DNA from 3 places in the Pantoea sp. USHLN298 genome. Region 3 is predicted to be linked to each of the others. Evidence: riboswitches for the same ligand, from Rfam matches in the RefSeq annotation. Region 3 holds a riboswitch; each other region holds the start of a gene.
What was found. Region 3 has a riboswitch for thiamine pyrophosphate ahead of thiM (hydroxyethylthiazole kinase). Riboswitches for the same ligand answer to the same signal wherever they lie in the genome.

Region 1 (4,200 bases), on a different contig from region 3:
CGCTGAACAGCGGCATGAGGGTCGAACGCCATTCATTGCTGAATGCCTCCCGCTCTTCCCATAAGGGAAAGTTTGCTCTTAAAATAGGGCAAGAAAAACAGAGCGCTTTTCAGCAGGAGTTCCTCTTTTATGTCCTCATCTCGTCTGAAGCAGCAGTTTATTCGCCTGTGGCAAAGCTGTCAGGGTCAGACGCAGGAGATCACCCTCAGTGAACTGGCTGACCTGCTGCACTGCTCGCGTCGTCATATGCGTAATTTACTCAACCGGATGCAGGCTGCCGGCTGGTTGATCTGGCAGGCTGAGGCCGGACGCGGTAAGCGCTCGCAGCTCACTTTTTGCTACACCGGCCTGGCGCTACAGCAGCAGCGGGCGGAGGATCTGCTGGAGCAGGATCGCATCGATCAGCTGGTGCAGCTGGTCGGCGATAAAAATCAGGTCAGGCAGATGATTGGCGCCCACCTTGGCCGCAGCTTCCGCCAGGGCAAACACATTCTGCGGGTGCTTTACTACCGTCCGCTGCTTAATCTTCAACCCGGCTCCGCCCTGCGCCGCTCCGAAACCCATATTGCCCGCCAGATTTTCAACGGCCTGACGCGCATAAATGAGGAAAACGGGGAAATCGAGGCTGATATCGCCCACCACTGGCAGCAAACCTCCCCGCTACACTGGCGCTTCTTTCTGCGTCCGGCGATTCGCTTTCATCATGGTCGCGAGCTGGAGATGGCCGACGTGATCGATTCGCTGGAACGTCAGCGCCAGCAGCCGCTGTTTTCCCACATTCAGCAGATCGACTCGCCCGCGCCCTGGACGCTGGATATCACCTTAAACCAGCCCGACGACTGGTTACCCTGGTTGCTGGCCAGCGTCAGCGCCATGATCCTGCCGCGCGAGTGGCCGACGCTGCGCGACTTTGCCCGCCAGCCGATTGGCACCGGCCCGTACAGCGTGATCCGCAATCAGGAAAGCCAGCTGAAGATTGAAGCCTTTGATGATTACTTCGGCTTTCGCGCCCTGATTGATGACGTCTCTATCTGGGTCTTGCCGGATATCAGCGACGAACTGGTCTATGCGGGCGTACGTCTGCAGGGCGACGGCGCAGATGAGGTGCAGGAAGAGAGCCGCCTCGAAGAGGGTTGCTACTATTTGCTGTTCGATCAGCGCTCAGAGAAGGGCCGCGACGAGGCGATACGGCGCTGGGTCAGCTATCTGTTTAACCCTATCGCCCTGCTCAATCATGCTGGCGTGGGTTATCAGCGCTACTGGTTTCCAGCCTATGGCCTGCTGCCGCGCTGGCATCACCGGCGCGATCTGACGCCGGTAGAAAAGCCGCCCGGCCTGACCCATCTGACGCTGACCTGGTATAGCCAGCACGTCGAGCACGAAGGGATCGCCAATGCATTGCGTCCGCTGCTGGCGCAGCACGGCGTCACGCTGGAGACCCGCGAGATCAGCTACGAAAGCTGGTATCAGGGTGAAGCGGAAAGTGACATCTGGCTCGGCAGCGTGAACTTTACCCTGCCGCTGAATTATTCACTGTTTGCGCAGCTGTATGAGATCCCGCTGCTGCATCACTGCCTGCCGATTGACTGGCAGGCTGATGCCGCCCGCTGGCGCGAAAAGGCGCTGCCGCTGGCGGAATGGAGTAAGCGGTTAGTGGAAGACGCCGGGCTGCATCCACTGTTTCATCACTGGCTGCTGCTGGAAGGTCAGCGCAGTATGCGCGGCGTACGGATGAATACGCTGGGCTGGTTCGATTTTAAATCGGCCTGGTTTGCGCCGCCCGCGCTGTAACGCTTTCGCGCTACGGCTGAAATGACTAGAATGTGACGTTCTCAACGGGGTGCCGCGTGCGGCTGAGAAAGACCCGTCGAACCTGATTCGGTTAATACCGACGTAGGGATTTGAGAGACCTGCTGCTCAGATCCTTTGCGACTCATCCCCTATTCTCCCGAAGGAGCGCAAAGTGTTAAACAAAGTTCTGCCACTGCTGCTGTTACTCTCCACGCCGGTCCTGGCGGCTAAACCGGTGCTCACGGTCTACACCTACGACTCCTTCTCCGCTGACTGGGGCCCAGGCCCGGCGATTAAAAAAGCCTTTGAAGCGCAGTGCGACTGCGAACTGAAATTTGTCACGCTGGAAGATGGCGTATCGCTGCTGAATCGCGTGCGGATGGAAGGCAAAAACAGCAAAGCCGATGTGGTACTGGGACTGGATAACAACCTGCTGCAGGCGGCGCAAAAAACCGGCCTGTTCGCCGCCAGTCAGGTCGATACCGCGCAACTAACGCTACCGGGCGGCTGGCACGACAGCACCTTTATCCCGTTTGACTACGGCTATTTCGCCTTCGTCTATGACAAAACCCGCCTGAAAAATCCGCCGAAAAGCCTGAAAGAGCTGGTAGAGAGCCCGGAAAAATGGCGGGTGATCTACGAAGATCCGCGCACCAGTACACCGGGGTTAGGTCTGCTGCTGTGGATGCAAAAAGTCTATGGCGATCAGGCACCGCAGGCGTGGCAAAAGCTGGCGCAGAAAACCGTGACCGTCACCAAGGGCTGGAGTGAAGCCTACGGCCTGTTCCTGAAAGGGGAAGGCGATCTGGTGCTGAGCTATACCACCTCGCCGGCTTACCACCTCATCGAAGAGAAAAAAGAGAACTACGCCGCCGCGCCGTTTGCCGAAGGTCACTATCTGCAGGTTGAGGTCGCCGCACAGTTAGCCAGCAGCAAACAGCCGAAACTGGCGCAGCAGTTCATGCAATTTATGGTGTCGCCTGCGTTCCAGAACACCATCCCGACCGGCAACTGGATGTATCCGGTGATCAACACCACCCTGCCGGCCGGATTTTCGACACTGAAGGTGCCCACCACCGCGCTGCAATACTCGCCGGAAGAGGTTGCCAGCCAGCGTTCAGGCTGGATTAGCCAGTGGCAACGCGCCGTCAGCCGCTGATGCCGCGCTGGCTGATTCCTGGTTCGCTCGCCACGCTGCTGTTAATCAGCGTGGCGCTGTTCGCCTTTGGCTCACTGTGGAATGCCGCGCCGGTCACCGACTGGCGCAGCGTGCTGCAGGACGCGTATCTGCATCACGTTATCGCCTTCTCCTTTGGTCAGGCGCTGCTCTCTGCCCTGCTGTCGCTGCTGCCCGCCCTGCCGCTGGCCCGCGCCCTTTATCGACGCCGCTTTCCCGGCCGCCAGTTATTGCTGCGCCTGTGCGCCATGACGCTGGTGCTGCCGGTGCTGGTGGCGGTGTTCGGCTTGCTGACGGTCTATGGTCGCGTCGGCTGGCTGGCGCAGATTTGTCAGCTGATCGGCATCGATTATCGCTTCTCGCCCTATGGGTTGCAGGGCATTTTGCTGGCACACGTCTTTTTTAACCTGCCGCTGGCGACGCGCCTGATGCTGCAGGCGCTGGAAAGTATTCCGGCGGAACAGCGCCAGCTGGCGGCGCAGCTTGATCTGCGCGGCTGGCACCACTTTCGCTTGCTGGAGTGGCCGTGGCTGCGTCGTCAGCTGCTGCCGACCGGCGCGCTGATCTTTATGCTCTGCTTCGCCAGCTTCGCCACCGTGCTTTCGCTGGGCGGCGGGCCGCAGGCCACCACCATTGAACTGGCGATCTTCCAGGCGCTCAGTTACGACTACGATCCCGGACGGGCCGCCCTGCTGGCGCTGATCCAGCTCGGCTGCTGTCTGACGCTGGTGCTGCTTAGCCAGCGTTTCAGCAAGGCGATTCCCGTCGGCACCAGCCAGCTGCACGGCTGGCGCGATCCGCAGGATTCGCGCCTGGCGCAGCTGACCGATGGCCTGCTGATTGTGCTGGCGTTACTGCTGCTGTTGCCGCCGCTGGCGGCAGTGGTGGTGGATGGTTTGCACGGCGGGTTGCGCGGCGCGCTGGCCCAGCCAGCACTGTGGCAGGCGACGCTGACCTCGTTGCGTATTGCGCTGGGTGCCGGTCTGCTCTGTGTCACACTGACGCTGATGCTGCTGTGGAGCAGTCGCGAGTTGCGCCTGCGCCAGCATCCGGTCGCGGCGCAGCTGATCGACACCAGCGGTATGCTGATTCTGGCCATGCCCGGGATCGTGCTGGCGACCGGTTTCTTTTTGCTGTTTAACGCCACCGTCGGCCTGCCGGACTCGGCGGATGGGCTGGTGATCTTCACCAATGCGCTGATCGCCATTCCCTATGCGCTGAAAGTGCTGGAA
Region 2 (4,200 bases), on a different contig from region 3:
CGGCTGCAGCGTCACCTCACAGGCCAGCTCGGCATTTTTACACAGCGACATAAAATCACCGGCTTCGGCGCGCGTCGCTTTGTATTCCGGCAAATAGCGTCCGGCCTGGCGCATCATCCACACCGGCGTCACATCAACTGGCTGACGCAACAGGGCACGCAAATAACGGTCGTTCTTCAGTTCACTCATCTTATTACTCTCTCAATTTCAGGCGTGTAGTGTAGCACTTTCACGCTCCGGCGCGGCACAGGGCGACGGTATCTTCAATCAGGCGACGCGCCACGGTGCCCGGTGGCGGCAGCAAAGGTAAGGCATCAAAACGGAACCAGGCGGCATCTAACAGCTCTTTGCCGTCATGTTGCAGATCGCCGCTGTCAAACTCCGCCATAAAGGCCGTCATCAGCGACTGCGGGAAGGGCCACGGCTGAGAGGTGACATAGCGCACGTTTTTAACGCGGATGTTGCTCTCTTCCATCACTTCCCGCGCCACCGCCTGCTCCAGCGTCTCGCCCACTTCGACGAAACCGGCCAGCACGGTATAGACCTTATTGCGGTGGCGGGCATGATTAGCCAGCAGGATCTGGTCGCCACGGCGGATCGCTACGATGATGCAGGGCGCAATCTGTGGATAATATCGCTCGCGACAATGGCTGCACAGGCAGGCAAATTCATGTTTACTGTGGTGCATTTCGTGGCCGCAGTAGCCGCACCAGCGATGCGAACGGTAGAACTCCGCCAGCTGCACGCCGCGACCTGCCAGCTGAAACAGCCCGACATCCAGATCGATCAGTTGCCGCACCGAGAACATGCTTTCTGAACGCGGCTCGCAAATCAGCCAGACATTTTCCCCCTGCCACTCGCCAATCAGTCGGGCTTTCGTGCCAGTCAGACCGAAATTTTCGGCGCTTCCGTGGGGTAAATCACCTTGTGGCAACCAAAGTTTCTGCTCGTGGCTGACAATCCACCATCCAGCGTCTACGCTTGAGATTTCGCATTGCATTTATTTCGTCATCCTTAGCGTCAACTCGCACGCTGAAGTCCTGATGTTAAGTGTGTAGATAAACAACTATAACTCACATGGAGTTAGATATGCTTAACCAGTTAGACGTCCTGGCCGAACGCGTAGGTGGCAGTAACGAACTGGTCGATTCGTGGCTGGAAGCCCGTCGCCAGCTGTTAGTGACCTATTACCATCTGGTCGGCCTGAAACCGAAAAAAGAAGCTCTGACCCGCCTCGATGAGCAGGCGCTGGATAACTTCTGTCATGGCCTGGTCGATTATCTCTCCGCCGGTCACTTTAGTATTTATGAGCGCATCATCAGCGAGATGAGCGGTGACAGCCCGATGATCGCAGCGGCCCAGGTTTACCCGCCGCTGGAAGCCAACACCGAGCGCCTGATGCAACTGTACGATGGCCATTTGCAGCAGGCGATCGATGACGATAACTGCATGACGTTCCAGCAGGCGTTGTCTGAAGTTGGTGAAGTGCTGGAAGCGCGCTTCACGCTGGAAGACAAGCTGATCCAGCTGGCATGGGACAACCATCTGGCCCCCCCGCCGGTAGCCAATGACAGCCAGATGGCTCGTCCGGCGTAACGTTAATCACCGGTAAAGGGGTTGTGATTCTGTTACAGCCCTTTTATGCTGAAAGGGTTCTGGCGGCTCAGGCCTGATGAACCTTTTTTCTGTTTAAAAGTTATCGTTTTAAGCCGGTGCCTATCGGCGCAGCGTAAAACGTCTTCTTGTCGGAGTGCCCAATTGGGCTGAGACCGTTAATTCGGGATCCGCGGAACCTGATCAGGTTAGAACCTGCGAAGGGAACAAGAGTAAATATTGCCAGTACGCCAGTGTCTTGCGCTGCCCGTGCTGTTACTCCTGCCGAACTCCGGACAAGCATCATTCCCACTCAACTGGAAGATTGCTATGTCTGACTCAAAAATGACCCGTCGTGAACAGCGTGCCCAGGCCCAGGAATTTATCGATTCACTGCAAGGCGGCAACGCGTTCCCCCGTTCTGAACGTATCTGGATCACCGGCAGCCGGGAGGATATTCGTGTGCCAATGCGCGAAATCAGGCTCAGCCCGACCCACATCGGTGGCAGCCAGGATCAGCCGCGCTATGAGCCGAATGATGCGGTGCCGGTCTATGATACCGCCGGCCCCTATGGCGATCCCGCCGCGCAGATCGATCTGCATCGCGGACTGACGAAACTGCGTGCCGGCTGGATCGAAGAACGTCATGACAGCCAGCCACTGCCGCAGCGCAGTTCAGGCTATACCCAGCAGCGTCTGGCGGATGAAAGCCTCGATCATCTGCGTTTTAACGCGCTGCCTGTGCCGCGCCGCGCCCTTACCGGCCGTTGCGTCACACAGATGCATTATGCGCGTCAGGGCATCGTTACGCCGGAAATGGAGTTTATCGCCCTGCGAGAGAATATGGGCCGTGAGCGAATCCGCGACCAGATTTTGCTGCAACAGCATCCCGGCCATAGTTTTGGCGCGCAACTGCCGGATAACATCACGCCCGAATTTGTCCGTCAGGAAGTGGCCGCGGGTCGGGCCATTATCCCCGCCAACATTAACCATCCTGAATCGGAACCGATGATTATCGGCCGTCACTTTCTGGTCAAGGTAAATGCCAACATCGGCAATTCAGCGGTCAGCTCATCGATTGAGGAGGAGGTCGAAAAGCTGGTCTGGTCAACGCGCTGGGGCGCCGATACGGTAATGGATCTCTCTACCGGCCGGAATATTCATGAAACGCGCGAGTGGATTTTGCGAAACAGCCCGGTGCCGATCGGCACAGTGCCGATTTATCAGGCGCTGGAAAAAGTGAACGGCGTGGCCGAAGCGCTTAACTGGGCGGTGTTCCGCGATACGCTGCTTGAACAGGCGGAACAAGGGGTTGATTACTTCACCATCCATGCTGGCGTGCTGCTGCGCTATGTGCCGATGACGGCAAAACGGCTGACCGGTATTGTCTCGCGCGGCGGATCGATCATGGCGAAATGGTGTCTGTCGCATCATCAGGAGAGCTTTCTCTATCAGCATTTCCGCGAAATCTGTGAAATCTGTGCCGCCTACGATGTCTCACTGTCGCTGGGAGATGGTTTACGCCCAGGCTCGATTCAGGATGCGAATGACGAAGCGCAATTTGCCGAACTGCGTACGCTGGGAGAGCTGACAAAGATCGCCTGGGAGTATGATGTGCAGGTGATGATTGAAGGCCCCGGCCACGTCCCGATGCATATGATCCGCCGAAACATGACGGAGCAGCTCGACCATTGCCATGAAGCGCCCTTCTATACGCTTGGGCCGCTCACTACTGACATTGCGCCCGGCTATGACCACATTACATCAGGTATCGGTGCCGCCATGATTGGCTGGTTTGGCTGCGCCATGCTCTGTTATGTCACCCCCAAAGAGCATCTTGGGCTGCCAAATAAAGAGGATGTGAAGCAGGGATTGATCACCTACAAGATTGCCGCTCATGCCGCCGATCTCGCCAAAGGCCATCCGGGTGCGCAGATCCGCGATAACGCGATGTCAAAAGCGCGCTTTGAATTTCGCTGGGAAGATCAGTTTAATCTGGCGCTCGATCCCCATACCGCGCGCGCCATGCATGATGAAACCCTGCCGCAGGAGTCAGGCAAGGTGGCGCATTTCTGTTCAATGTGCGGCCCAAAGTTCTGCTCAATGAAAATATCGCAGGAGGTGCGGGATTTTGCCGCACGCCAGCAAGCCAGCGCTGAGCCGATTGAGGTGGGTATGGCTCAGATGTCTGAACAATTTCGCCGCCGCGGTGGTGAGCTTTACCACCCCGCCGATGCCATGAAGGAGGAGTAACAATGACTGCATTTCCTGCTACCGCGCCGCGCCTTGGGCTTTATCCGGTAGTCGATAGCGTTGACTGGATCGAACGCCTGCTGGACGCGGGCGTCCGTACTCTGCAACTGCGCATCAAAGACCAGCCGGACGAGGCCGCCGAAGCCGCTGTCGCCCAGGCGATTGCGCTGGGCAAACGCTACGATGCGCGCCTGTTTATCAATGACTACTGGCGGCTGGCGATTAAACATCACGCCTACGGTGTGCATCTGGGCCAGGAAGATCTGGAGGTGGCAGACCTGGCGCAGATCCACCAGGCCGGACTACGGCTCGGTATTTCTACCCATGATGATGCCGAACTGGATCGTGCTCTGG
Region 3 (4,200 bases):
CTTATTGTAAAAGACGGACGCGTTGTTAAATCAGGTGACTATATATCGTTGAAAGATCAGCCTGTTGATAATACCGTCGATTACAGCGGCAAAATTATTACTGCTGGATTTGTCGATACTCACGTTCATTATCCTCAGATCACGATGATCAGTGAATATGGTGAACAGCTGATTGGCTGGCTTAATACTTATACTTTTCCAACAGAGATAAAATATAAAAACCATCACTATGCTTCACAGGAAGCAGCAGAATTTCTTGACCAGTTGATCAACAACGGGACGACCACTGCGCTGGTATTTGCGACCAGTTCACCGGTATCAGTCGATGCTTTTTTTGAGCAGGCGTTAAAACGCAATATGCGCATGATTAGCGGCAAGGTATTGATGGATCGAAACGCACCTGCAGAATTGCTGGATACGCCGCAGTCAGCCTATGAAGAGAGCAAATTGCTGATTGAGAAATGGCAGCACAAAGGACGGCTGGATTATGCGGTCACACCTCGCTTTGCGCCGACATCAACGGATCAGGAGTTGGCAGTCGCAGGAAGATTGCTTAAAGAATATCCCGATGTTTATCTGCATACCCATTTAGCTGAAAACAACCAGGAAGTCGAATGGGTAAAACAGCTATTCCCGCAAAGTCGCAGCTACCTGGATGTTTATGATAAACATGGGCTGGTAACCAAAAAATCGATTTTTGCCCACTCGATCCATCTCAACGATGATGACTTCAGGGTGCTGTCAGAGAAGAACGCTAATATTGCTTTTTGTCCTACTTCAAATCTTTTTTTGGGCAGCGGGCTCTTTAACCTGGATAAATCAAGAGAATATCATATTCCTGTGGGCCTCGGGACGGACGTAGGTGCCGGTACCAGTTTATCTGTTATTCAGACAATGGATGAGGCTTATAAAGTCACACAAATGCGGAAAGCGTTTACTGATAAGCCAGAAGAAGTGCACTCTCTCACGCCGAGGGAAAATCTCTATCTGGCTACGCTTGGCGGTGCTACGGTGCTGTCCCTCCAGGATAAAATAGGCAGTCTGACGCCTGGCAAAGAAGCCGATTTTGTGGTGCTCGACCCTCTGGCCGGTCCGATTCTGTCTGAGCGTAACAAGCAGGCGAAAAATATCGACGAAATTCTGTTTGGTATGGAGATGCTGGGTGATGATCGCATCGTTGCGCATACATATGTGATGGGAAAGAAAATGAAATAATCTGACATTTCGTGACGAGTAGAAAGACGGAGAATGCCCGAAGCGTTTTTATCTGAGAGCGGTGTTAACAGGCAGTAAGCCGACGCAATATATAAATTATAAGTCCTGCTCAAAGGCGCTCTCCGTCTGTTTCTAAACCGATTTGACAGGCTTAAAGGCAATGTTCCTGTCACAAGCCGCCCGATTTACACTAACGGCACAAGAATCAATAGTTCAGGCGGTAGTACGCTTGTCACAGAGAATCGTCAATCACCATAAATTCCCGCATCAATGGGTGGTCCAGGCTCTTTGCCTGGCTAAAGGATGATTGTCTGCGCGTGAGCAAAGATAACGGGTTTTATAGCCACACCTGGCAGAGAAATGCTTAGTGGCGACTAATTGAATTAAAGCCTGACAGTGTGATTTCACCTCAGCCCGCGGCGCGGCTGCCGATCGCTGATATCGCGATAATAGACACGATGAATCATTTCGCCGCAGCCCGAACAGCGGACGGAAATATAAGTGGAATATAGTCTCTGCCGTTTGGCGCAGTGGCACCGTTACGTTCGATATTAATTTCCTGCCATCAATGGCGGTGAAGAATAAACGATGATAATCGCATCATACATCCTGAATAGTATGAATTTCCGCTTCAACAGTCGCTCAACTCACTGAAAGTAGGTGTTTTTTTTGCGATGCTGTGCTCAGGCTAATTCTTATGGCGTGATGCAGCTTATCAATGGAAATAACATCCCCGCAGGGCGCTAATATTACCTACCTAAAAAAAGGTGTATTTATAGCCCGCAGCATTAAGCCTGTTTTTGCCGTCACAGGAATTGATCGGGATCCTACGAAGAGTTACCGGCGCGAGGATTGATCGCGCGGGGTGTCTTGCTTTCGCTGCGGCGGCTCCTTATGCTGCAGGCTGTAACATGACTCGGGGTGCCCTTCCACGTGAAGGCTGAGAAATACCCGTTGAACCTGAACTGGATAATGCCAGCGTAGGGAAGTCTGATGCCTGACCGCATTCGCCTTCTTGTTCGCCGGTTGGGAGCTATGATGAATCATCAATCTCAACACCTTTCTGCTGCGCAATTCGCGCCCATTCTGCACCGCTTCCGTCGCCAGTCACCGCTGGTGCACTGCATGACCAATGACGTGGTTCAAAACTTTACCGCCAATGTGCTGCTGGCGCTCAACGCTTCGCCAGCGATGGTGATTGATGCAGAGGAGGCCGCGCAGTTCAGCGGGTTTGCCGATGCCTTGTTAATTAATGTCGGGACGCTGACCGCTGAGCGCCAGCAGGCGATGCAGGCGGCGATCACGGCTGCCCGTCAGGCCGGCACGCCCTGGACGCTGGACCCGGTGGCCGTTGGAGCACTGACGCTGCGCACGACTTTCTGTCAGCAGCTGCTGACCGAGCAACCGGCGGTGATCCGGGGCAATGCCTCAGAGATTCTGGCGCTGGCGCAGCAGGCCAGCGGCGGACGCGGAGTAGACAGCCTGCATCAGGCGGATGTGGCGCTGGAGGCGGCCCGGCAACTGGCCCGTGACTATCAGACGCTGGTGATCGTGACCGGCGAAGTGGACTACGCTACCGACGGTCTGCGGACTTTTGCCATTCACGGCGGCAGCCCGCTGATGACGCGGGTGGTCGGCACCGGCTGCGCGTTGTCGGCGGTGGTGGCTGCCTTTAGCAGTCTGACCGGTGACCGGCTGCTCAACGTGGCGACGGCCTGTCAGGTGATGGCACGCGCCGGTGAGCAGGCAGCGGCAGGCTCGACCGGTCCCGGCAGTTTTGCCACGGCGTTTCTTGATGCGCTCTGGACGCTGGAGGTGAACCATGAAGCGCATTAATGCCCTGACTATCGCCGGTACCGATCCCAGCGGCGGAGCGGGGATTCAGGCCGATCTGAAAACCTTTTCGGCGCTGGGCGCGTACGGCACCAGCGTGATCACCGCGCTGGTGGCGCAGAATACCCGAGGCGTCCAGTCGGTCTACCGCATCGATCCTGACTTTGTCGCCGCTCAGCTCGATTCAGTGCTGGATGATGTGCGTATCGACAGCGCGAAAATCGGCATGTTATCGGAAACCGCGATAGTAGAACGGGTCGCGGCACGGCTGAAGCGCGCTGAAATTCCCTTTGTGGTACTGGATACGGTGATGGTGGCGAAAAGCGGCGATGCGCTGCTCTCGCCGGATGCAATTGCCAGCGTGCGCGAACTGTTACTGCCTCAGGTGTCGCTGATCACGCCGAATCTGCCGGAGGCGGCGGCGTTGCTGGGATGTGCCGTAGCGCAGAATGAAGCGCAGATGCGGACGCAGGGCGAGGCGTTACTGGCAGCGGGATGTCAGGCGGTATTGATGAAAGGCGGACATCTTACGGCTGACGACAGTCCGGACTGGCTGCTGACGCCTTCGGATCAGCTGCGGTTCAGCACGCCGCGCGTCAATACCCGGCATACCCACGGCACCGGTTGTACGCTGTCAGCAGCGCTGGCGGCATTGCGTCCCCGCTATGCGAACTGGGCAGATACGGTGGCTGAGGCCAAAGCCTGGTTGCAGCAGGCGCTGTTGCAGGCAGATTCACTGGAGGTCGGGCAGGGGATTGGGCCGGTACACCACTTTCATCAATGGTGGTAACAGCGTTGCGTCGTCCCTGAACAGGGCGACGCAGCGGTATCAGGGGGCTTCAAACCATGCGCTGTTGCGCTCGGCTATAGGGGTAATCGAGAAGATCATCTCCTGCAGATGGCGGCGCATCGCCGCTTCGGCAGCGTCAGGGTCGTGCTGTTTTAACGCCGCGAAAATCTCCTCATGCTGCTCAATCAGGCTTTCCGGCGGGGAAACTTCACTCAGCGTCAGAAAACGCACCCGGTCCATCGCCGCTTTGATGTTCTCGACCGTTTCCCACGCCAGCTTACAATCAATACTTTCGGCAATCAGCCGGTGAAACTCATCATCCAGGCTGAGAAACGCCTGGCTGTCATGCCGCTCAGCGGCCA

Region 1: linked by a shared signal. The riboswitch ahead of thiB (thiamine ABC transporter substrate binding subunit) and the one ahead of thiM (hydroxyethylthiazole kinase) in region 3 are both predicted to bind thiamine pyrophosphate.
Region 2: linked by a shared signal. The riboswitch ahead of thiC (phosphomethylpyrimidine synthase ThiC) and the one ahead of thiM (hydroxyethylthiazole kinase) in region 3 are both predicted to bind thiamine pyrophosphate.

What each region holds. Positions count from the first base shown of each region.
Region 1 covers NZ_JBBCRO010000004.1:153,923-158,122, forward strand. Annotated here, with positions in the region: gene sgrR (HTH-type transcriptional regulator SgrR) at 130-1,791, shown strand; TPP riboswitch at 1,827-1,918, shown strand; gene thiB (thiamine ABC transporter substrate binding subunit) at 1,964-2,950, shown strand; gene thiP (thiamine/thiamine pyrophosphate ABC transporter permease ThiP) at 2,926-4,200, shown strand, end outside.
Region 2 covers NZ_JBBCRO010000011.1:6,815-11,014, forward strand. Annotated here, with positions in the region: gene hemE (uroporphyrinogen decarboxylase) at 1-189, opposite strand, end outside; gene nudC (NAD(+) diphosphatase) at 230-1,000, opposite strand; gene rsd (sigma D regulator) at 1,090-1,596, shown strand; TPP riboswitch at 1,737-1,837, shown strand; gene thiC (phosphomethylpyrimidine synthase ThiC) at 1,924-3,846, shown strand; gene thiE (thiamine phosphate synthase) at 3,849-4,200, shown strand, end outside.
Region 3 covers NZ_JBBCRO010000003.1:178,239-182,438, reverse strand. Annotated here, with positions in the region: gene guaD (guanine deaminase) at 1-1,215, shown strand, start outside; TPP riboswitch at 2,123-2,219, shown strand; gene thiM (hydroxyethylthiazole kinase) at 2,254-3,051, shown strand; gene thiD (bifunctional hydroxymethylpyrimidine kinase/phosphomethylpyrimidine kinase) at 3,038-3,838, shown strand; gene WFK59_RS08815 (GntR family transcriptional regulator) at 3,878-4,200, opposite strand, start outside.